Regions from separate parts of the Aeromonas sp. MR16 genome, predicted to be linked through region 2. Evidence: riboswitches for the same ligand, from Rfam matches in the RefSeq annotation. Region 2 holds a riboswitch; each other region holds the start of a gene.
The links. Region 2 has a riboswitch for cyclic di-GMP ahead of MM194_RS11440 (carbohydrate-binding protein). Riboswitches for the same ligand answer to the same signal wherever they lie in the genome.
Positions count from the first base shown of each region.

Region 1: it holds a riboswitch for cyclic di-GMP, as region 2 does, so the genes downstream of both, gbpA (N-acetylglucosamine-binding protein GbpA) here and MM194_RS11440 (carbohydrate-binding protein) in region 2, are expected to answer to the same signal.
Region 3: it holds a riboswitch for cyclic di-GMP, as region 2 does, so the genes downstream of both, MM194_RS16195 (glycosyl hydrolase family 18 protein) here and MM194_RS11440 (carbohydrate-binding protein) in region 2, are expected to answer to the same signal.

Region 1 covers NZ_JAKZFK010000052.1:1,023-8,960, reverse strand. The annotation lists gene cbl (HTH-type transcriptional regulator Cbl) at 1-442, shown strand, start outside; gene MM194_RS21330 (cytochrome b/b6 domain-containing protein) at 540-1,070, opposite strand; gene gbpA (N-acetylglucosamine-binding protein GbpA) at 1,178-2,602, opposite strand; cyclic di-GMP riboswitch class I at 2,664-2,749, opposite strand; gene MM194_RS21320 (M3 family metallopeptidase) at 3,132-4,982, shown strand; gene MM194_RS21315 (glycoside hydrolase) at 5,040-7,217, opposite strand; gene MM194_RS21310 (L,D-transpeptidase family protein) at 7,497-7,938, shown strand, end outside.
Region 2 covers NZ_JAKZFK010000013.1:574-8,511, forward strand. The annotation lists gene MM194_RS11435 (M66 family metalloprotease) at 1-2,140, opposite strand, end outside; gene MM194_RS11440 (carbohydrate-binding protein) at 2,338-5,028, opposite strand; cyclic di-GMP riboswitch class I at 5,396-5,481, opposite strand; gene MM194_RS11445 (glycosyl hydrolase family 18 protein) at 5,810-7,938, opposite strand, start outside.
Region 3 covers NZ_JAKZFK010000024.1:53,327-61,264, forward strand. The annotation lists gene MM194_RS16190 (ABC transporter permease subunit) at 1-76, opposite strand, end outside; gene MM194_RS16195 (glycosyl hydrolase family 18 protein) at 411-3,407, opposite strand; cyclic di-GMP riboswitch class I at 3,553-3,635, opposite strand; gene MM194_RS16200 (ExeM/NucH family extracellular endonuclease) at 3,930-6,080, shown strand; tRNA gene MM194_RS16205 (tRNA-Ala) at 6,230-6,305, opposite strand; tRNA gene MM194_RS16210 (tRNA-Ala) at 6,362-6,437, opposite strand; tRNA gene MM194_RS16215 (tRNA-Ala) at 6,496-6,571, opposite strand; tRNA gene MM194_RS16220 (tRNA-Ala) at 6,636-6,711, opposite strand; tRNA gene MM194_RS16225 (tRNA-Ala) at 6,740-6,815, opposite strand; gene gltX (glutamate--tRNA ligase) at 7,111-7,938, opposite strand, start outside.

The sequences.
Region 1 (7,938 bases), on a different contig from region 2:
CATAGTGGTGCCCGAGCAGCATCCCCTGACCGCCGAGCGGGATCTGACCCTGGCGGCGTTGGCGCACTGGCCCATCGTCACCTATCAATCGGGTCTGACCGGCCGGGCGCGGGTGGACGAGGCCTTCGCCGAGGCGGGGATAGCGCCGCAGATCCTGCTGACCGCCCAGGATTCAGACGTCATCAAGACCTATGTCGAGCTGGAGATGGGGGTCGGCATACTGGCGGACATGGCGTTCGACGCCCAGCGCGACAAGGGGCTGGTGCAGCTCGACGGTAGCCGGCTGTTTGCGCCCCACACCGCCTGGATCGGCCTCAAGCAGGGGCAGTTCCAGCACAACTTTGCCTGGCAGTTCATCCAGCTGTGCAACCCAGAGCTGGCGCTGGCGGATATTCAGGCGCGGGCCATGGGAAACGAACCGCAGCTCGATTACCAGATCTGATGCCTGCCGCGAGATGAGAAAACAGGGAGCATATGGCTCCCTGTTTGTTTGTCAGCCATCGATGGAAAGCCTGTCTCCGCTACGAGACGCCGTCGGCCTATTTGCCGGTGTGGGGCCCCAGCATGCGGTAGAGGGTGCGATCGCCCTTGATCCTGTGGTGGTACAGGGCCGCTACCACGTGCAGCATGACCAGGGTGGCCAGCGACAGGCAAGCGAGGCGGTGAACACGAAAAAAGAAGGCATTGACCTCGGGGTTGTCGATCGGATTGGCGATCGGGTAGAGCCAGAACAGGGAGTAATCCTGCTCCAGCATCAGGAAGCCGCTCAGCAGCACGACGAACATCAGCCCGTAGAGCAGGGCATGAGCCAGCTTGACCCATCCGTGATGATGGTTGGCACCATTCTCGGGCAGGGGAGCCCTCAGATGTTGCCAGCCCCAGCGCAGCAGGAAGAGTGGGGCTATCAGGGTGGCCATCGACATGTTCAGCACCGACAGAAACTGGAACAACCGGGGGTGACTGTCGATCACCAGGTGCATCAGATAGCCGGCCAGGGTGGCGTAGAGAATGACGACGGCCATCAGCCAGTGCAGCAGGCGACTCAGGGGGTCATAGTAGTGTTGCGTCATAGTGTTTGTCCGACAGGGGCGCTCGCGGTGCTCAAGGCACCGGGATCCCGGATAACAGGCACAAAAAAAGAGGCCGCTCGGGCCTCTTCTGTTCAGGAGTTGCGAGCTCAGTTCAGGGCTGTCCAGGCATCCTGCCAGTTGGTGCCCACACCGGGCTCATACTGGGTGGCCGAGCTCGTCCAGATGGTGCACCAGCCGCTGTAGGGGTAGGGCTTGCACTGATACGTCTTGCCGTTCTTGGGCTGCAACACCTTGGTGCCGGCCACATAGGACTTCAACCCCTCCGGGAAGCGGTACTGGTAGTCGCCGCCGCTGGCCGGATCCTTGAACATCAGGTCCAGGGTTTGCTGCAGGGAGGCACCGCCTGCCTTTGGCTTGCCTTCGATCACCAGCTGGTGGTGACCCGCGCTCAGGCCGCTGACCGCCATGGTGAAGCTCTGGCTGCTGTCCTTGATGTCGGCACTGGTCTGTCCCTTGGCGGCACCGCCATGGTCATACAGGGTGTTGGTGACCGCGAGATCCCCCTGGGCCGTGACGCTGAAGGCCAGGGTGACCTTGCCGTTGTCGAGCAGGTATTCGCTTTCCAGGCCGCTCACGCTGATGCTGTCGTTCACCGGAGGCTGCTGCTGCTCGAGCTGGACCTCGACCCGTTGCAGGTTGCTGCCCGCCTTAAGGTAGATGGGGTTCTGCCCGTAAACCGGGTTGAACTGGCCATCGGTGCCCTGCTGGCCGGCACGGATCTGGCTCTGCTCGGTATTGATCTTGGCGGCCAGATCGTGGGCCCAGTTGTTCTTCTGACCCTGCTCGGAGGAGCCGATGGTCAGCACCGTCTGCAGATCGGTGCGTTCGCCGTTGGCGTCGAACACCCGGGTCTTGGCCTTGTCGCCGGCCACCAGATCGGTGGAGGGGTAGATGGTCCCGCCCTGGCTCCAGGTCAGCGGCGGCTGGGTGCCACCATCGAACTGGGCATCGATCATGTTGTAGAAGCTGTTGGCGGTATCACCCACCTCCCAGACTCCCAGGATCACCTGATAGCCGGTGCGGGCCGGCAGGGTGCAGTTGTGGGTGACCTGCTTGGGTGGTTGTACCATGCCCCCGTCGATGACGCAGAAGGGGTTCAGATCGAAGGAGTCCCGGGTCAGCGGCTGGTTCGGGTTCCAATCCTGCTTGGTGAGGTAGTAACGCCAGTTGCGGGTCACGTGGTTGGCGGTGAAGCTCCAGCTGATGGCGAAGGGTCCTGCCTGCACCGGGCGCTTGGTCCAGCGATCGCTGGTCTGAACGTCGAGCTCACCGAATTGCGGGTGGCCGGCCGAGGCGATCTGACCGTCGGCGGGGCCGCCATTGGGGAAGCCGGACGGCGCCTCCAGGCTCTGGGGCTCCCACTGGACGGCGCCACACTGGCTGTTGCCGCCGGTCTTGCACAGATAGTTGCGTGCCTCCGGCTGATTGATATAGCCATGGGCGAGTACGCCGCCGCTGGCCAGCAGCGCGAGCGCCGCCGCGAGGTGATTGAGTTGAGTTTTTGCTGCCATACATTCCTCTGTTCGACAGATGTGGGCAGTCAAGTTGGCTGGGGCCTTCCCCGAAATACGGTGCTGCAACCCCGCTATCCTGGACGAGACGTCTTTAGACCGGAGGCTTTGCGTCCTGGCCTTTCAACCAGTTTGCCAAATGACTACATATAGGGTCATTGCGTCGCGTTTGACGACGCGGTGCCATCATGTCTTATTTTGATTAAATTATTAAGTGTAAATCTTTACAGCTTGATCTCGTCGGAGTAGAGCCAATACTTAACTTTCTGTTTTTAAATGGCTATTGGATGGCCCACTTTGGGCGGATGCCCCCCTTTCGCTTAATTAACATGCAAATCTAATGCATTGTTTATTGCCGGTGAGCAAGACCTCGTGAGACAGGGCCTGGTCAGGGTCGCCGGTGCTACAGACATGGATAACGGCTTTTGATAGCGTGGTGAGGCGCATCCCGGCGCCCCTTGTCCGGCCACGGCCGGGCATCATCACAAGGCAAAGCGGCTCAGCCGCCACCGATAACAAGAGGGACCTTATGACTTCCATTGCCAGGAACTACCTGAACCAGCTCAACGCCGACTATCTGCAGGTGCACAGGCGCAAGGAGGACTTGTTCTGGTCCACCTACATGGGCACCAGCGACGATCAGGCGGGTTTTACCGCCGCCGAACAGGCCTACAAGACGTTTTGTGCCAACCCGGCCCGGCTGCCGGTGCTGCGCGAGATGCAGGCTCAGGCCGAAGAGACCGAGCTCAAGCGCGGCCTGGCTGGCTGGGTAGCCTTCTTCGAATGCAACGTGATCGAGGATCCAGCCGCCGCCGCTCTGATGGACGAGCTGGTGGCCGCCGAGGCGGCGCTCTTTGCCCGCCGTCGGGAGCTCAAGCTCAGCCTGCTGGACGAGCAGGGCCAGACGGTGGTCGGCAGCCTGCCCGCCGCCAGCACGGCGCTGGCCGCCAGTGCGAGCGAGCCGGTACGTCAGAGCGCCATCGCCATGTTCCATACCCTGGAGCAGTGGGTGGTGGACAACGGCTTCCTCGAGGTGGTGGCGCTTCGCAACCGCTTCGCCCGCGCCATGGGCTATCGGGACTACTTCGAGTACAAGGTGCGCAAGAACGAGCAGATGAGCCCGGAGCAGCTGTTCGCCGTGCTCGATGATTTCATCGCCCGCACCGAGCTGCGCCTGCACCAGAGTCTGGCCGAGTTGAAAGCGGCCAAGGGGGAGGCGGCGCTCCTGCCCCACAACCTGCGCTACAGCGTCAGTGGCGACGTGACCCGCCAGCTCGATCCCTATGTGCCGTTCGCGCGCGCGCTGAAGGATTGGGTCGAGAGCTTCCGCCGGCTCGGCATCCAGTACCGAGACGCGACCCTGACCCTGGATCTGCTGACCCGGGAGGGGAAATATGAGAACGGCTTCTGCCACGGCCCTGTGCCGAGTTTCTGGCAGGAGGGTCAGTGGGTGCCCGCCGTGGTCAACTTCACCAGCCTGGCGGATCCGGCCCAGGTCGGCAGCGGCTGGAGCGGTCTCAACACCCTGTTCCACGAGGGGGGCCATGCGGCGCATTTTGCCAACGTCACCGGCAACGCGCCCTGCTTCTCCCAGGAGTTTCCGCCTACCTCCATGGCCTATGCCGAGACCCAGTCCATGTTCTGCGACAGCCTGCTGGACGATGCGGACTGGCTCAAGCGCTACGCCAGGAACGCCGCGGGGGAGGAAATTCCTGACGCACTGATCCAGGCCATGCTCGAGGCCCGCCAGCCGTTCCGGGCCTTCAACGAGCGCCAGATTGCGCTGGTGGCCTACTTCGAGCGGGATCTCTACGCCATGGACGAGGCCGAGCGCACCCCGGCCGCCGTGCTGGCGCTGGCCCGTCGGTGGGAGCGCAAGATCCTGGGGGTGGAGAGCCCCCGCCCGCTGCTGGCCATCCCGCACCTGCTCAATCAGGAATCGGCCTGTGCCTATCACGGCTACTTGCTGGCGCTGATGGCGGTGGAGCAGACCCGCGCCTACTTCCTGCGCCGGGACGGCTACCTCACCGACAACCCGCGCATAGGCCCGGATCTCGCCGCCCACTACTGGGGGCCGGGCAACGGTATGACCCATGATCAGACGCTGCAGAGCCTCACCGGCGAGGGCTTCAGCGCCGGACCCCTGGCCCGGGCGTGCAACCAGAGCGTGGCCGAAGCCTGGGCGACGGCCACAGCCTGCATGGCGGCCGCGGGCCAGCGACCCCTCGCCGGTGACGGCACCCCGCTCAATGCCAGGATCCGGGTCGTGCACGGCGCCGAGCTCATCGCCGACAACAGCGAATCCGAGGCGCGCATGCTGGCGGACTTCGAGGCCTGGATCCGCCGCCACTATGGGGCCGAGTCCGCTGTGGCAGTCTGAACCATCCTGCAAACGAAGAGCCCTGCCAGTTGGCAGGGCTCTTTCATTTTGGGGCGCTCAGATCTTCAACAGGGTGACGGGCTTGTCCTTGAGGGCCACCAGCAACTGCCTGCCCGGCAGCTTGTGACCATCGATCTGGATGCTGCTGTTGCCGAAGTTTGCCACCAGCCGGCTGCCGTCGGAGAAGCGGGTCTCCTGCACCCGCCCCGCCCCGTCCCGCCAGCGGAAGCCCACCAGCGCCTTGTCCCACAGCGCCTCGTGCAGGGGCCCGAACTGGGCATCCAGTCTGACCAGCTCAGGCAGGCGGCTGGCGAGGGTGCTGCGGCTCAGGTTGACCAGAGGAGGGGTGTTGTAGAGCAGGCCGAGCAGGGCGCGCTCCTCCCGGATGGCGGGGAACTTGAGGTTGTCCAGCAGCCAGTGGTGGCTGTTGATCACCGAATCGTGGAACACCGCTTGGTAGAGCGGCAGCCTGTCTGTCGGGTTGAACACGGTTTTGAGGTAGCGGGGCTTGAGCCGGGCGGGCTGGAAGAAGACCTGGGGCGTCTCGTCTGGCCACCATTTGCCGAGGTAGTAGGGGGACTTGGGCTGCTTGCGCATGGCGGCGTCGGTCCAGCCGAAGCCCCAGCTCTGGACGCCGTGGGCAAACATCAGCGGCTTGTTGGTGAGGGCGTTGCCGTCCTCCGAGCCCAGCACCAGCCCGAGCCGCTCCCCGACCCAGCCCATGCGGGCGTTGCGGGCGGCGACCATGGCCGCGCTGCCCTGCTGGTGGGCCGGGCTGTAGTCACTGGAGGCCATGGCGGTGCCATCGACGTCGAGGAACAGGCTGTTGATGCCGCTGGCCTTGGCCAGCTCGCTCATGCGGCTCTTGGCGTAGGGCAGGGTACAGCCGGGGTTGAGATAGACGCCCTCGCCGCCAAAGCCCGGTCTCGGCTTGCCGTCGGCCTCGACGATGGCGCAGCGCTTGCCAAGCTCCGGCGGGATCTGGGCGGTGAGCCAGCTGTCGTTGCTGCCCGGGAGGATGGCGGTGTCGTAGGAGTCATAGCTGCCCACCAGATAGCCGAGGCGCTTGGCGGCGGCGAGGGCCTGATCCTGCTGCAGGGCCGCCGTCCACTGGGGTGTGCCGAGCCAGAGTTTGCGCAGTCCCGCCTGTTGCAGCGCCTCGAGCACCGGCAGCGACAGCCCCTGGCCCCAGCGCTCCCGGGTCACCAGCTGCTCGCCGAACTGGCCCTTGACCCACTGCTGGCGCAGGGCCAGCACCTTGCCCTGGCTGACGGGGCCCTGCTGGGCCGGCAGCGGCAGCTGGCGTTCAATCAGCCGGTTGAGGCCCGCCATGATCAGCGTCTGCTGCCACGGCTGGGGACTGGGGGCCGCCAGCGCCTCGCGCTCCTCGGTGTTGAAGGTTTTGAGCCATTCCGGCTTCTGGATGAGTTTGGCCTGCAGGCCGGGCCAGTCGGTCACGTCCTGCCGGTCCAGCAGGTCATCCCCCCAGAGATAGAGGTGGCTGGCGCCGATCAGCCGACGGCCCGCCGGGATGCGGGCGAACTTGTCCGCGAGGGACTGCCAGGCTCCCTCGGCCTGCAGCCATTCCCGGTAGCGGCGCGCCCCGGCCAGCCAGTCATCCCCCACGCTCAGGCGCACTTCCAGCGGCGCGGGATTGAAGTGGTTGAACTCGTGGCTGGCGGCAAGCTGCAAGCGCCCCCCTTTGCGGCTGAAGCTGAGCTTGTTGTCGTAGGGGCTCTGCAGTATCCAGCTGTAGGTTCGTTTGCCCGCGTCCTGACTCCACAGGGGCAGCTTGAGATCATGGTGGGTATCGAGCTCGGTCAGCTCGTCTCCTATGTAGCCGAGCCAGTCGCTGTCACGCACCGAGAAGCGGCTGCCCTCACCGAACGCCATGGAGAGGTGGGTCTGGTTCTTCGGCAGGCTGTACCAACTGAGCTGGCGAGGGCCGCTGCTGATCAGGGTCAGCAGCAGGTCCTCCCCGTCCAGCCGCACCTCGACCCGGGTCTCCTGGGCCGGCCACTGCCAGCTGGCCTGTTGTTCATCCTGTTGCAGCCGATCGACCTGGCGGGCGCTCTGTCCCGCGCTGACCTGCACCCCGTTGACCGAGATGGCCAGGGTGTCGGGGTCGATGAGATAGCTCAGGGTCTCGCCTTGCAATTGAAGCGGGGCGGCCAGCGTCTGCGGTAGCCACAGCAGGGCGGGGAGCAAGAGCAAGAACAGGCGCAGTGGTCGCATGAGGCGGGATCCTGGAGGAGGGCAAAGTGGGCATCTTCGCCGATCCTGATGGTGAGCGCCAGCCGCAGAAATCGGCTATATAACTGTTTCCATTATCAATTGATGGGGCCGGGGTGGAGGGGCTCAATCCCCTTCGTGAGGCTGGCTTCAGATATGTTTCTCTGGATATATTGAGTATTGATGGCGATCCCATATCATGGCGCTCGCTCGCCACCAGAGAGTGGCGACATTCAGATGATTTGCTAACAATAAAGCCCTGAAGGCTTGTCGAGGGATGGAATGAAAGCCGTATTGTTGTGTTTGCTGGGGCTGTGGCCCGCCTTAAGTTTTGCGACCCTGTCTGCGGACATGGTGGTGGTCAAGAAGTCGACCTATAGCCTGACCCTGATGAAGGATGGCAAGGAGGTCAAACGCTACTGGATCGCCCTGGGCCCGGCCCCCATGGGACACAAGCAGCGGGAAGGGGATCAGCGTACGCCGGAAGGGCGCTACACCCTCGACTACAAGAAGACCAACTCCGGTTATTACAAGGCCATCCACATCAACTACCCGAACCTGGACGACATCAAGTCGGCCAACGAGAAGGGAGTCAATCCGGGTGGCATGATCATGATCCATGGTCAGCGTAACGACATCGGCAACCGCCGTCTGCAGCCGTCCAACTGGACCAATGGCTGCATCGCCATGCTGAACCACGATCTGGATGAGGTGTGGAGCGCCA
Region 2 (7,938 bases):
TCATGCGAGCGGCATCATCCCCATAGCTGAAGCCATAGGCGCCGTGCAACGCCGAGTAGATGTAGCTCGGCAACTGGCCCTGGGGATCGTAATAGCCCACCAGCGTCGTCACCGGCACCCCGAACGCCTGCGGCTTGCGCGGAACCCGCAGATCCACCACAGGCCCCTCATTCCAGCGGCTACCGTCCGAGGTGTAGCTCTTCTTGAAGCCACGGGAGACGGTGATCTGCTGCCCATTGATGAAGAGCACGCTGTTGTAGCTGGCCCCGTGATCCAGGGTCAGGATGCGGCCCGCATTGGCGGCCGAGGCGGGGGGCGGCTGGATATTGCGGGTCCAGTTGCCATCCCACATGGCCACCCTGACCAGGTCATACTCCGCCAGCAAAGCCGCCAGTTTCGTCTCATCGAGGCTGTTCATCGGGGCGTTGACCTGCTCGAGCACTTCTACCCTGTGTTCATAGGGCTTCATGGCGGCGGTGGCGGCATCCCATTTGCTGAACCCCGTTGGCGAATTGGCATCGAACACCGCCTTGCTCTCGAGGAAACGCTGGATGATGGCGGCCGAGTTGGGGGTGTAGAGGGTGAAGCGGTTGAAGCCGGAAAGAGGGGCCCCCCCCGCCATGGCGTCGAAACCGAACGGCCGACCGTCGAAGGGCGCCTGGCACTGGCCATCGAGACAAGCACTCTGGCCGTTGCGGCTGGCGCCAAAATTGGGGATGAAGCGGTTCTTGTCCCCATCCCAACCCCAGCTCGAATTGGCCGCCTCGGCGCTGCGATGCACCGAGCCGGCGAAGCCCCCCACATAGTGGCCGAGGCCATAGTTGTGACCCACCTCGTGACTGAACTCGTTGCCAAGGGAACTGTCGAGGGTGACGATGCCACCCCCGCCCGAGCCACCGTGCACCTGAACCCCGTTGGCGTACTTGCCGCGGCTGTTGTGGGCCGCCAGCTGGGCCACCACATAGGGGTGGCTGCTCTCCCCCTCGCCGGCGGTGCTGTTGATGCCGTAGTTTGCGTTGTCGATGCCCAGAGAGATGAGCTCCTTGCCGATGCGCTGGCGCATGGTGCCCTCGTGCCAGCCCCCCTGGCCGGGATCGAAATCGGTGAGCAGGGTGCCATCCGGCAGCATCACCTCGGCCAAGGACAGAGGCTCGTACTGGCTGACGATCAACCGGCTGGTGGGCACCGTCTGGAAATACTCGCGGTGCGCCTCGGGATCCCCGGCAAAAGCGAACTGGTTGCGGGGGGAGGTCAGCATGCCGATGTCGATGGTGTGGATCAGCAGCTCGCTCGGAGCACCGATCTGCAAGTCCGTCAGCTCACCGCTGAGCCCGCCCTGGCTGAGTTGCAGGCTGATACCTGGCTGGATCCAGTCGGCGGGCAGCACTGCGCTCCAGGCATCGACTGCATAGCGGATGCCGTTGTTCTCAAGCTCCCCGTCCCGGATCCACTGGCCGCCCACAAACTTGAACTGCAGGGTCTGGCCACGGGAGAGCGTCACCTGACGGCCGCTGTAATAAAGGGTCGAGTTGTAACCGGCGTTGGAGACCAAGCGCACCATCTTGCCCTCCAACGCGGCGCCGCCCGGCAGATGGATATCCCTGACCCAGCGTCCATCGGCGGTCTGGATGGTCACCAGGGCATGGGGCTGCAAGCGGCTCAGCAGGAAGGCACCGGCGGGGTCACTCAGCTTTGCCAGCTCGCTGCTGCTGTTGATGAGGCCACTGCTGCCCGGCCCCGGCGTGAAGTCGACCCCCTCCTCCGGCGAGCCGTCGAGGTAATAGGCCGTCTTCGGCAACTGCTCAGGCGGTGCCAGGGCCAGGGTGCCGAGCGTTTGCCCCGCACCATCTCGCGCCGTCACCATCATCGGCACAGCGCTCTCGGCTTGCAAGGGCCTGACCAGAAGCAGGCTCTTGCGCTGGGCCGTGAGCCTTGGCTGGCTGTCTCCCTCGGCGACATGGGCCGGCAGGATCTGGCTCTGGGCAAACTGCACCTGCGCCGCCAGCGTGCCTTGCAGATCGTTGGTCGGTGGCTGGGTATTGAAGGGCAAGGAAGTGGGGGCCTGAACGACGGCCAGCAAGGGGCCACTCGCCAAGGCGGCCATGATCAGACTAGCTAACTGTGTTTTTTTCATTGTTATGGTTCTCATTTTTAGGGGCATGTCCACATGCCCTGTTGCAGGAATCATTACAAAATGGACGTCGGAGGCTCGGTCCTACACCAAGCACCCGGCCTGAGAATCGGTTCTGGTTGTCGCGCTGCGGCATGGCCGCAGGCTGAAACAGGAGTGGAAAAAGGAATGGGGCGCCAGGGCCCCATTCCATGGGGGACGGGTAATCAGTTACAGCTGGCAGTACCCTGATCCAGCCAGACATCGTGCTTGCCCGGCTCGTTGCCTTTGGTCCAGTACTTGGCTTTCCATTTGCGGCCATTGTGGGTACTGATGTCTCCCCCGTTGTAGGCCACACCGGCATTCCAGCCGAGCTGCACCTGGCTCACCAGCCGCCACTGATCGGCGCTCTGGCTTGGCTCGTTGCCCTGGGTCCAGTACTTCGCTTGCCATACCAGCTGGTTGTGGCTCACGTTGGTATCGGCGTTGTAGACGGTGCTGGCGTTCCAGGCCGGGGTATTGGCCGCTTCCGGATCGGTGACACTGCATTCACCGCCGCCACTTGCCGGGGTGACGGTGAGCCGGGTCTGACCCTCGGCATCCAAGGCGCCATCGGTCACGGTGACCGTCAGGTCATAATCCGTGTTGACCGTCACGCTCGGGGCCGTGACCACCAGGGTCGCACTGTTCTGGCCGCTGGCACTGAGGCCGGCCGGCACTGTCCACTGGTAGCTGAGTGCATCACCATTGGGGTCGGTGGCACTGGCGGTAATGCTTGTCTGCTTGCCCGCCTGCACAGAGGCTGGCGCAGACACTGTCACCACGGGGGGCAGGTTAGGAGGAGGCGCCTGGTGGGTCACCGCCACCCGATCCGAACCATCGAGTCCCTGTTCGTCGGTGACGGTCAGCTCGAACGCCAACTGAGTATCCTGAGAGACGGTCCCGAGGTTCACTCTGGCCTGCACCTTGTCGGCATCGCTCAGCGTCACCTGTGGGCCGACGACCTGGCGCCATTGGTAGCGCAAGGCACCGTTCTCCGGATCCCGGGAGGCGGCGCCATCGAGCACCAGCTCGGCCGGGCCCGTGGTGCTCATGTCGCCACCGGCGTTGGCCAGGGGCGGCAGATTGACCGCAGGTGGCGGCAGCTCTGGTTCGTCATTGCGCTCGCTCACCCCCGCATCACCAGCCGCGATCCTGGCCTCTATGGTCTGGTGCATGGTGCGCCACTGGTAACCGAAGAAGACCCCCTCAAACCGCCCTCCCGTCATGATGTTGCTCATCCGATAAGGCTCGTCTCCCGTGTGTGCCAACCCCAGGTTGTGGCCCAGCTCGTGGCTCAGGGTCAACGACTGCCCATGGACGGTGAGGTTGCCAGGGCAAGCGTATCGATAGCCCGCGCGCGGCGCACCATCTGTGGCCCCCAAACCGACAGAGAGACCATTCCCCTGGTAGCTGCATGTCTTGCTGTCATCCTTGTAGCCGCGCAGCACATAGATGTTGGAGAAGACCCGATCCGCGTTCGGGATCCAGCCCTCCTGTAGCGGCGCCGTTAGCTCCACAGCACTGGGTTCGTAGGCCTGACCATCGCCATTCTTGTCCCATTCGTGCACCAGCACGCCGTTGTCCACCCAGCTGAGGCGGATGTTGTAGGGGGCAAAACGTCGGCTCATGTCCGCCATGATGATGGCACCATCGTCCCACAGGTGACTCTGGCGCTCGCCGGGGAAGGCGATGTAGCTGTAGGAGACGCTGACCTCCTTGGGGCTGGTAACAAACAATCGCACTTGATCCACCAGACGATCATCGGCCAGGATCTCGAGGGTAGTCTCACCCTCTGCCAGCCCCTGTAGCACCAGCCGATCCTGGGTCGCTCCCGGTACCAGTTGCAGACTGACCAGTTCGGGGTTGGCGATGCGATAACTCAGGGCCACCGGCTGCGGACCCGGCACCTTGCCGATCAACAGGGCCTCTTGCTCCCCCCGGCTGCTGAGCAGCTTCTGCTTCAGGGCAGAGTTGAAACCGGGATCGAAGGCCAGCCGGTTGGCAGGATCGGGCAGCACCAAAGCATAGGGGTTTGCCTCGCGCGATTGCTGCCCCTCGGCCATCAACCAGAGTTCCCCCTCCTCGTTGGCACGAAAACCCTGTTCGAACTGGCCGGTCAGATAGGTCAGGATGAACTCGTAGTCCCGATCGGCCCGCAGCTTGATGGGGGCGGTCGGGGTCAACTGCTTGCCTGATACGAGCAAGACGCTACCTTCGTAGGCTGGCTCGCCGCTCTCGATGTCGGTGAGGCGCAGGCTGAACTGACGGTTGTTGCCGCCCCAGATCCCCTCCTGCACCTTGAAGGTCGTGATCTCCAGCTCGTCCCCACTCAGGGGGTGCTCGGTTGAGGCGATACGGATCGTTCGGCTCAGGCTCTGGCCGGGGATAAAACGCAGAAGACCGGTGGTTGTGGGGCTCTCCTGCCAGAGGCTACCCAGCTTGTTGAGCTCACTCGGCACGGCCACGGCGGGATCATAGACGGTGACGGGCAATGAGAAGGTTGTGGTGCTTGCGCCAACCTTCTGATAGCCCCCCATCTCGGGCAGGCCGTTATCCCGCACCTCGTATTTTGCCAGATAGCTGCCGACCTGCTGGGTGTTCACGCCGCTAAGCTGCTTGATGCGGCCGCTGAGATCCCCATCGTTCTCGTCCCAGGCCGTCATCTGGGGGGCGAAGGTCGCCCCAAGCGGCAGTTGCAAGACGAAGCCGTCGACCCAGGCCGCCTGGCTGTAAAGGCGTGGCTTGGTCTGATCCTTGCGCCACTCCCCGGTGATGGCGTTCTGCTGGGCCAGAGCCTGCGGCACCCACCCTGCCGCCAGCAGGGCGAGCATGCCCCCCTGCATCGCCAGATTTACCTTGTTTTTTTTCATCTGCATCGCGTTATTTCCCTATTTTTTGCGCCTGCCCGGGTGGCAGGCTCGTTGTTGTTATTGCGTTGACATGAGCACAGAGTTCAACCCCCTCCTCCTGCTGCTACTGGCGGCGATCTCCTTGACCGGCGGGGCGTGAGCGGACGGGTTGAGCTCGGTGATGGCGAGCCGGGTTTCACCCCAGCCGAGGCGGGGTCTGCCAGGAGTGGCGGCATAAAGGGGAGACAAACAGAGCGCCAACCAAAGAGGTCGGCAGCGCGGGGGATGGACTTTGCATGGCGAGTAATCCTTTTTCGTTATTAGTCAATACGATAAGGACAAGGCAACCAGTAGATGAGGCAGGATCTTCCCTTGGCAGAAGATCGATACGACCTGTGGCGGCCCCGCTGTCCTAGATCATGGATCCTTAGACCGGAAGCTTTGCGTCCCGGCTTTTCAACCGGTTTGCCCTTATACACAAATTAATCAGTAGTGCGCCGCGATTATTCTCTATCGGCGCAGTCACTGCAAATTACTGAACGGGAGCTTAACTATGTGTTATATCAACAAATGCCATACAGGCAGGGTTAAGCTCGGTGTTAGACCGGATATCAACCGTCAAAATCACTATTTGGACGGTATTTTTAAGATGAAAATATTTTTTCATCTTAATGAAAAAATGATTAATTGAGTCAACAAGATTCACGCTGATGGCCATGGCTGGCGGTTTATCCGCCCCGAGCTGAGGTCAGCCCGCAAAGCGCCACAGGAGAAAGGAATGGGGCCCAGGCCCCATTCCTGATGGCAATCAGTTGCAGCTGGCAGCCCCCTGATCGGCCCAGACCGATGCCTTGCCGGGCTCATCGCCCTTGGTCCAGTACTGGGCCTTCCACTTGCGTCCGTTGTGGTTGGTGAGATCCCCGGCGTTGTAGGCCACAGTGGCATTCCAGCCGAGCTGCACCTGGCTCACCAGCTTCCACTGATCGGCGCTCTGGCTTGGCTCGTTGCCCTGGGTCCAGTACTTGGCCTGCCACACCAACTGCTTGTGGCTCACCTTGTCATTGGTGTTGTAGACGGTGCCGGCACTCCAGGCCGGCCAGTTGGCTGCATCGGGATCGGTTGCCTCGCAGCCGCCACCTGTACTCGCTGGCTTGACGGTCAGGCGGGTGCCAGCGCTGGCGTCCAGTGCCCCGTCGGTGACCACCAGGGTCAAGTCATAGGTGGTATCGCTAGTCACGCTCGGGCCTGTGACCACCAGGGTCGCACTGTTCTGACCGGTGGCGGTGAGACCCGCTGGCAGGCTCCACTGGTAGCTCAGCACATCACCGTTCGGATCGGAGGCGGTGGCCTTGATGGTCACCTGCTTGCCGGATTCGACGCTGACGGAGGCCGGCACTGTCACCACGGGTGGCAGGTTCGGCTGCGGCGCCTTGTTGGTCACCACCACCTGATCCTTGGCCACGAGGTTGTGGTCGTCGGTGACGGTCAGCTCGAACACCAGGTTGATGTCGGCACTGACGGCATCCAGCACCACACGGGCCTTCGCCTGAGTAGCATCGAGCAGGGAAGCCTGCGGGCCCGAAACCTGCTTCCAGCTATAGCTCAGCACACCGTTCTCGGGGTCATGGGAGGCACTGCCATTGAGGGTCACCTCGGCCGGGCCGGTGACGCTCAGATCGCTACCGGCATTGGCCACCGGCGGCTTGTTGACCGGTGGCGTGGTGCCGCCGTCCCCATTGCCGAGCCCCTCGTGCATGGCGTTGAGGATGTCGCCGTTGTCCGCATCGATCTCCCAGGCGAACAGGCCGCCGAGCTGGTTGGCCAGCACGTACTGCCCCTTGGCCTTGACCGAGCGATCGTTGTCGAAGCTGATGAGCTCGCCGGTGCTGGCCTTGAAGACGTAGGGAGCCTCGGCCACCTCGTCATACCCCTGCTCCCAGCCGGCGCCCATGCGGTTGTTGACGATGTCGCGGTAATCCACCACGCCATTCTCCCAGGTGCCCTTGACGGGGCCGGTGGCGGTGCCGGTGAAGGGATTACCGGCCTGGTAGCCGTTGACCCCGGTCCAGCCACGGCCATACATGGCCGCACCGACCACTATCTTGCCCGGCGTCACCCCCTGACCGAGCAGCGCCTTGACACCCTTGTCGGTGGTGTACTTGGTGGCGGGATCCCAGCTCGATGCAAACAGGTTGGTCTGGTGAGCCAGGTTCTTCAGATCGAAGGCGCCACTGAAGTCGTAACTCATCAGGAAGATGTGATCCATGTACTGCTGGGCCGCTTGATAGTCCACCTTGGCAATCTTGTCACCACCGGCGCTGATGGCCGAGGTGAGCTCGTACTGGCGACCGGTCTCGGCTTCCAGCTCATCGAGCATGACGCGCAGCTCTTTCATCAACGCCACATAGGTGGCGCCATCGTTCGGGCCGCCCAGGTTGGGGTTGGCACCCTGTCCGCCCGGGAACTCCCAGTCGATGTCCACCCCATCGAAGAACTTCCAGGTCTGCAGGTACTCCTTCATGGAGGCGACGAAGGTGTCGCGCTTGGCCTTGTCACTGAAGAAATAGAAGGGGTCGGACAGTGTCCAGCCCCCCACGGAGGGGAGGATCTTGAGGTCGGGGTTGGCCTTCTTGAGGGCCATCAGGTTGCCGAAGTTGCCCTTGTAGGGCTCATCGAAGGCGGTGAGATTACCCTGCCCCATCTGGACGGCGGCCCAGGGATCGTGGATGGAGACCTTGAAGTCCTCGCGACCGGCACAGGAGCGCTGCAGCGCCTCGAAGCTGCCGGAGATCTCCTTGAGGCTATCGTTGATGCCGTTACCGCCACAGATGGGGGTGAAGCCATAGAGGATGTGAGTCAGGTTCTTGGCCGGGATCTTGTCCACGGTGAACTTGCGGCCATAGACGCCCCACTCCACGTAGTAGGCCCCCACCACCT
Region 3 (7,938 bases), on a different contig from region 2:
TGCTGAAGACGAGCAGGGTGATTCCGAGAAAGGTCGGGATGATGAGCAGCATCCGACGCAGAAAATACGACAGCATGGGGAAACCTCGTCCTTGTTGCGCTTGCATGGCCGCGTCATTCCGCGCAGCGGCCTCTCCTTGCCGGCATGGGTCCTTGAATTGGCGGCAACACCAACCCCGTGCCTGTTACCGCTACTTTAGAACGAACATCTTGAATAGCCACACCTTTTTGAAGCGCTTACCGCGAAGCTTGAGAGTCTCCGTGCCGATCTGATGACCATCGGGCCCGGGTGCCTTGAAAAGGCCACGCCATCGAGCGGGGCTGCACCAGCCACATCTCATAAAAAATCCGGAGCCTGAGCTCCGGATTGGTCGTCTCTACATGGCATCAGAAAGATGCCGCTTCGCCACATCAGTAGTTGCATACCAGCTTCCAGCTGCCGTCACCCGCCTTGGGTTCGCTGCTGGTCCACCAGTTTGCCTGCCAGACGGCCTTGCCATTGGTCATACGATCGTTGCCGTTGGCGTGATCCCCGCGCGGCCAAGCCGGGTAGGCATTGTACTCCGCCGGATTGACGCTCTGGCTGCTGCAGCTCGTGCCACCGGTGCCGCCATCACCGCTGCCCAGCACCGCCTCGGCCAAGGCCGGGAAGTCGGACTTCAGGCCTATGGTCTGGCTGCCGCTGACGAGGCGTATGCCGCTCGGCACCCCCGCCGCCGGCAGGTAGTAGGTCATGGCCACTTCGACGTCAGAGCCCGGTGTCCAGGCCTTCCAGGTCGGCAGCGTCATGGCCACCTTGTGGAAGTCCTTCTCGCTCGCGATGCCGTCGGAGTTCTGGTTGCCGCCGCTCTCCACCACCTTGAGCCCCATGCCGCTCTGATCCGTGATGGTGTCAGAGGTGGAAGTGGGCATCAGGAACTCGATGCGGGTGCCGCCCGGTATGGTCTGGGTCGACTTGTTGATGAGCTTGAGGGTCGGGTTGATCGGGTAGTTGGAATCCCCCTCCTTGAAGCCCGAGAGGCTGACGCCAATGTCGAGCTGAGCGGCCGGGACCGGCAGATCGTTCTGCTTCAGGCTGGCCTTGCTCGCCTTGCTGAACTTGTCGTAGGCCAGGCTGGTGAGGGTGCTGCCCATGACATATTCGTTCTTGGCAGCGTCGAAGTCGTAGTCCCCCGCCATCTCCCAGAACATGACGCCCCCCAGGCCGCGCTTGACGATGTAGTCCAGCTTCTTGCCCATGGACTCTTCATCTTCGGTGGAGAGGAACACCTTCTTCTCTTCGTTCCACAGCCAGGGCGCCTGCGCCTTGTCGTCGTAGTAACGCACGTACTTGCCCTGGATCACGTCCGCCGGGTTGTTGGGATCCAGACCCCAGGCGGTGCCATAGCTCGGCAGTGTGGTGATGCCGAGGCTGGCCGCGTGCTCCAGGTTCTTGGCATGCCACATGGGCACGGCGCCGGCGCCGACCTCGTTGCCGTTCTTGTCCAGATCGTGCCAGATGTTGTCGATGCCGACAGCGCCGTTGCCGCAGGGGATGGTGCTGCCCCCCGTGCCCGGCTGGCAATTGCTCTGGCTCGGCAGGGCCGCCTTGCCGTTGAGACCATGGGTACCGCCGGTGACCCCTTGCCAGCCACGGGTGTAGTAAGGCACCCCTATGTTGATCTTGCCGGCCGCCAGGGCGCCACGGAAGTAGTGGGCCGACCAGGCCGCGTTCAGATAGCCGATGGCGCCGTACTGGGCCTGACTGTAGACGCCCCACTGGGCCAGTTCGGGATCTGCCTTGTTGTCGAACAGCGCGGCGTTGTGGGCCACGAAGTTGTTCCAGGCGCCGTGGAAGTCATAGGTCATCAGGTTGACGTAATCCAGATACCGGGTGACCTGGAAGTTCTCCATGCCGCGCAGCAGATAGGCCGACGCCGGCGAAGCGATGGTCAGCATGTACTTGCGGCCATCCTCGGTGCCGGCGCTGTCCAGCCGCGTACGCAGGGTCTTCATCAGCACCTCGTAGTTGGCAAACAGCTTGGCCCGGCACTGGTTGGAGAGCGGGAAGTCGTTGGGGTTGCCCGCATCCTTCATGGAGGTGGGGTACTCATAGTCCACGTCCACCCCGTCGAAGCCGTAGTGGCGGATGAAGCCCACCGCCGAGTCGGCGAAGGCGTTGATGCCGGCGGTGTTCACCGAGCAGTCACCCTTGGTGGTGGCGGTGTAGAAGCCACGGGTATCGGCCCAGCCCCCCACGGAGATCAGCGTCTTCACGTCCGGATACTGCTTCTTGTACTTCGACAGCAGGTTGAAATGACCCTGGTAGGCGAACTCGGGATCCATCTCGGCGCCCGGAATGCCCTGCCAGGTCATCTTGGTGGCGGCATCGTCCACCTTGATCAGGTGGCTCTGCTCGTCCACCCCGGCGAACGCATAGTTGATGTGGGTGATCTTGTCCCAGGGAATGTCGCTGACCAGGTAGGCGGGCAGGCCGTTCTTGCCGGTGCGCCAGGAGGTGAAGTAGCCGATGACGCGGCGGGCATGGTCATCCCCCATACACTCGCTGCCATCGGCGCGGTAGACCTGGCGCACGTCGCAGGAGAGGTTGCCACCGGTAGGCGGCAGCGCAGCCTCTTCCACCTGCACATCTACCTGGCTCGATTCACCGACCAGATTGGCCTTGTCGGTGGCCACCAGCTTGAGGCCGGTGAGGCCCTTGTTCTGCGGCGTCCAGCTCAGTTGCCAGGGGGCGCTGCTGTCTTCACCCACCTTCTGGCCATTCACAAAGAGCTCTACCTTGGCCACGTCGTTGTTGGCGTCAGTCACATTTGCCGTCACGGTGGCGGCGCGGCCCAGGGTCAGCTTGGCGCCAGCGGCCGGGCTGCTGATGCTCACCTTGGGCGCCTCTGGCGCCACCACGGCGCTGACATTGAAGCTGACGCTGGCCTCGCTCAAGACCTTGCCATCCTTGTCCAGCCCACGGGACTTGAGCTGATGGGGACCGACGCCGCTCGCCACCCAGCTGGCCGACCAGGGGGCCGCGCTGCTCAGCGCCACCTGGGTGCCATCGATCAGATACTCGACCTTGACCAGGCCGCTGCTGTTGCCACTCAGGCTCACCGCCAGGGCCACCGGGGTGCCTTCGTTGAAAGCGCTACCAACGGCGGGCGAGCTGATGGCGAGCCCAAGGGCCGGCGCGGTGCCACCGTCGCTGAAGGGTTTCCAGGCATCGGCCCAGACGGCGCCAACGCCGGGGGCATAGTGGTAGGGCGAGGCGCCGCACCAACCGGAGTAGGGGAATTCTTTGCATTCGTAGAGGTTGCCGACGTTGCTGACGACATCGCCAGCCTTGTAAGCAGTGCCAGCCTGATAGACGGGATAAGCGGCGTGCGCCCAGGCGGGCATGGCCGCGAGGGCAACCAGCATGGCAAGCCTGCTGGGCCTGAAGGTCTGTTGCATTGTTTTATCTTCCTTGTTTTGTCTTGGCTTTTAAGACCGGGCAAAGCGCAATAGCAACAGGGGAGAAGGGTCGACGACAGGCCATGGACGGGCCACATACCCTCATGTCACCCGGGGAAACCCCGCTATCTGGCCCGAAGGGGCAGATCGGAGGCTTTGCGTCCCGGCATCGCTGCCGGTTTGCCCTTTACCTGGGTTCCGTGAGGAACAGGGCGAGTATAGGAAGCAAGTTGCAGATGCTCAATCTTTGTTCTCGAAGAGAAATATGTAAACGCCAGCGGGATCACAGTATTTCCACTTTCACCAAGTGACACATTTGTCAGTTATTTCAACTTGTTAGCCAGATCAAATAAATGAAATCGGCCTCTTTTGTCTCCCAGTAATGTGCGTTGGCTCACTGGTATGAACTGCCAGAAATGTGACAATGCGCGCCCTTGGTCAACGAGCCAAGGCTATGGAAACACTGGCAAAAATAAAAAAGGAATACCCATGAAAGGAACACCTACCCTGCTGTCGCTGGCCGTGGGGCTCGCCCTTGCGTCCCCGTCTGTCTATGCCGCCGGCTTCAGTTGCCCGGCCGACAATGCCCTCACCCCCATCCCCGCCATTCAAGGCAGTGGCGACAAGAGCCCGCTGATCCCGGATGATCTGTTTGAAAGCACACAGAGCGTCTCGGTCAAGGCCGTGGTCTCCGCCCTCGGCGAGAGCCTGAACAAGGGCTTCTACCTGCAGGACCTGCAGGGGGATGGCAACCCCCAGACCTCGGACGGCATCTTCGTCTACCTGAACGACAAGAATTTCGCGACCAAATACCCGGGCATCAAGCCGGGTGCCGTGATCTGTCTGGAAGCCAAGGTCGAAGAGTATTTCAACCACACCCAGCTCAAGCCTGTCTTCGATAGCGGCAGCGCGCGTCTGCAGGTCGTGGCACAGGGCAGTGCCCCGGCCGCCACGGCGCTGCGGGTGCTGGAGGGGGAAACCCTGGCCCGGGCGCTGGAGCGCCACGAGGGGATGCGGGTGCGACTCGATGCCGATAGTGAGCTCAAAATAAGCCGCAACTTCAGCTACGACTACGCCGCCAAGCGCAATAACCTGGTGCTCTCCCACCTGGCGCCACTGATGAAGCCGACCCAGTTGCACGTGGCGGGCAGCGACGAAGCCAAGGCACTGGCACAAACCAATGCCGGTAACCGGGTGTTCCTCGAATCCGACTTCAAGGCGGCCGACGGCAAACTGCCCTGGCTGCCGGCCTGGGAGCCGGAGCAGGGTTACCTGCGCGTCGGTGATGCGCCGGTCAACCTGGAGGCCCTGGTCGGCTACAGCTACAACGAATACCGGCTGATAGTGCCAAAAGAGCAGGCCATCACCGCGGGGGATCTGTTGCGCACCGACGAGAACGATCGCCAGAGCGCCCCGGCCCGCACCGCCGGCACTGACCTGCGTATCGGCAGCTTCAACGTGCTCAACTACTTCACCAGCCACTCCAGCGTGGGCGGCGCCCTCAACGTGCTCTGCGTGGATCAGGCGGATGCGGACAGCGCCAAGGGCTGCAACCGCGGCGCCAAGGATCTGACCGACTTCCAGCAGCAGCGCACCAAGATAGTCAACGCCATCACCGAGATGGACGCAGATCTCCTCGGCCTGATGGAGATGGAGAACAATGGCTTCGACGATCACTCCGCCATCAGCGACCTGGTCGCGAGCCTGAACGCCCAGCAGAAAGACGTCAGCCAGCACTACGCCTTCGTCAGCCTGCCCAAGGCCCTGCTCGGTCAGGATCGCTTCTTCGGTGGCGACGCCATCATGGTGGCCATGATCTACCGTCCGGCCAAACTGACCCCGAGCGGCGATGCCAGCCTGATCCAGCTGCCCGAGCAGCGCTACATCACAGGTGGCGTCGCCAAGACCGCCGGCCAGCGTGACTCCCTGGTGCAGAGCTTCACAGTCACGGGTGGCAACGAGCCGCTCACCCTGGTGGTCAACCACCTGAAATCCAAGGGATCGGGTTGCTACGAGAATGGAGATGGCAAGACCGAGCCTGCGGATCTGCAGGGCAAGTGCACCGAGTTCCGGGTCAGCGCCGCCAAGGTGCTGGGGGAAGTGGTGAACAAGCTGCCGGGCCAGGTGCTGCTGGTGGGGGACTTCAACTCCTACGCCAAGGAAGACCCGATCCGGGTGCTGACCGACTATGCGCCGGCCAGCAGCGATCGCAAGATCCGCTCCGCCTCCCACACCTTCCTCGGCGAGCAGACTTACGAGCAAGTAGGCCAGGAAGTGGGCAAGAGCTATGGTCTGGTGGATCTGAACGTCAAGTTCAATCAGGCCAAGGCCATCTCCTACAGCTATGAGGCCGAACTCGGCACCCTGGACTACGCCCTCGCCAACCCGGCGCTGGCCAAGCGAGTGATCGCGGTCGCCGACTGGCACATCAACTCCTACGAGAGCAACCTGTTCGAGTACGGTCGTGGCTTCACCGGCGACATGATCAAGTCCGACAACCCGTTCAGCGCCTCGGATCACGACCCCATCATCGTCGACCTCAAGCTGCGGGAGCCAAGCAGTGGCAGCGGGGGTGGTGCCATGGGTGCCCTGCTGCTGGCCCTGTTGCCGCTGGCCTGGCGCCGCCGGCACACCTCATAACTCGCTCTGAATAACGAAAAAAGCCCGCGACAGTCGCGGGCTTTCTCATTTAGGCCATTTGATTTGTAAATGAAGAGGCGTTAGCCATGAAAAAAACAAATGCCTGAACAAACAAAAAGGCCACCGGGATAACGGTGGCCTTCAGTATTTGGTGGAGCTACGCGGGATCGAACCGCGGACCTCTTGCATGCCATGCAAGCGCTCTCCCAGCTGAGCTATAACCCCAAATTTTACTCTTTGAACAAGCGGTTCTGGCGGCCGCTTGTTTTACTGCGAAATATTGGTGGAGCTACGCGGGATCGAACCGCGGACCTCTTGCATGCCATGCAAGCGCTCTCCCAGCTGAGCTATAACCCCAAAATCTTTACTCTTTAGACAATCGGTTCTGGCGTCCGCTTGCCTCATTGCGAAATAGTGGTGGAGCTACGCGGGATCGAACCGCGGACCTCTTGCATGCCATGCAAGCGCTCTCCCAGCTGAGCTATAACCCCACAAAGGTCGGCCTGGGTGATACACACCGCACTGCCCTGGATACTGCATTGTCAATTTGGAATCTGGTGGAGCTACGCGGGATCGAACCGCGGACCTCTTGCATGCCATGCAAGCGCTCTCCCAGCTGAGCTATAACCCCTTGGATTCCAGATTGTTCGAGGAGAATTTGGTGGAGCTACGCGGGATCGAACCGCGGACCTCTTGCATGCCATGCAAGCGCTCTCCCAGCTGAGCTATAACCCCAACTCACCTCGGCGCTACCAAAGTTATCTCTGGCAACGGAGGCGCATGATAGGCATCACCCGCTTTGCTGTCAACCCAAAATTTTCGCCGGTTGGAGCGTTTAGTCAAAATTCAGACAGTTAGCTGTTTTTACCGCCAACAGCGTCGCTATGTCGCTGTTTTACGTCGCAAATCCGCTTGAGGCCAAAATGCAAAGGGCCCCCGTCAGGGAGCCCTTTGTTGTCAACGACTGGCGCTTATTCGGCGTCGATGGCGCGGGGATTAGACCAGACCGGTGACGCGAAGCGACAGACGCTTACTCGGCTGCCATACGCGCTTCGATATAGGCCAGGGCGCGGTCGATGCGCGCCAGTACCCGCTCCTTGCCCACCAGCGCCATCACGGCGTCGATGGCTGGGGATTGGCCCAGGCCGGTGACAGCGACGCGCAGCGGCATGCCGACCTTGCCCATGCCCTGCCCCAGCTCGGCGGCAGTGGCTTCAATCAGCTCGTGCAGCGCTTCGGTGGTCCAGGTCTCCAGGGCCGCCAGCTTGGCCTTGGCCAGGATCAGCGGCTCTGCGGCCACACCGCGCAGGTGCTTCTTGGCGGCGGCTTCGTCGAGCGCCTCGTACTCCTCGAACAGGTAGCGGCTCTGGGCGGCCACCTCCACCAGGGTGTTGCAGCGCTCGGCCAGCAGGGTGACAACCGCAGGCAACGCCGGGCCCTTGCTGGTGTCGATGTGCTGGGCGGCCATATGCCACTCAAGATACTTCGCCACGTGAACCGGATCCTGGGTGCGCATGTAGTGGTTGTTCAGCCACAGCAGCTTGTCGGTGTTGAAGGCGGAAGCTGACTTGGAGATGGCATCCAGGCTGAACAGCTTGATCATCTCGTCCAGGCTGAAGATCTCCTGATCGCCGTGGGACCAGCCCAGACGCACCAGGTAGTTCAGCAGGGCTTCCGGCAAGTAGCCGTCGTCGCGGTACTGCATCACGGACACGGCGCCGTGGCGCTTGGACAGCTTGGCGCCGTCGTCACCCAGGATCATGGAGACGTGGGCAAATTCCGGCACAGGCGCGTTCAGAGCCTTGTAGATGTTGATCTGGCGCGGGGTGTTGTTGATGTGGTCTTCGCCACGCACCAC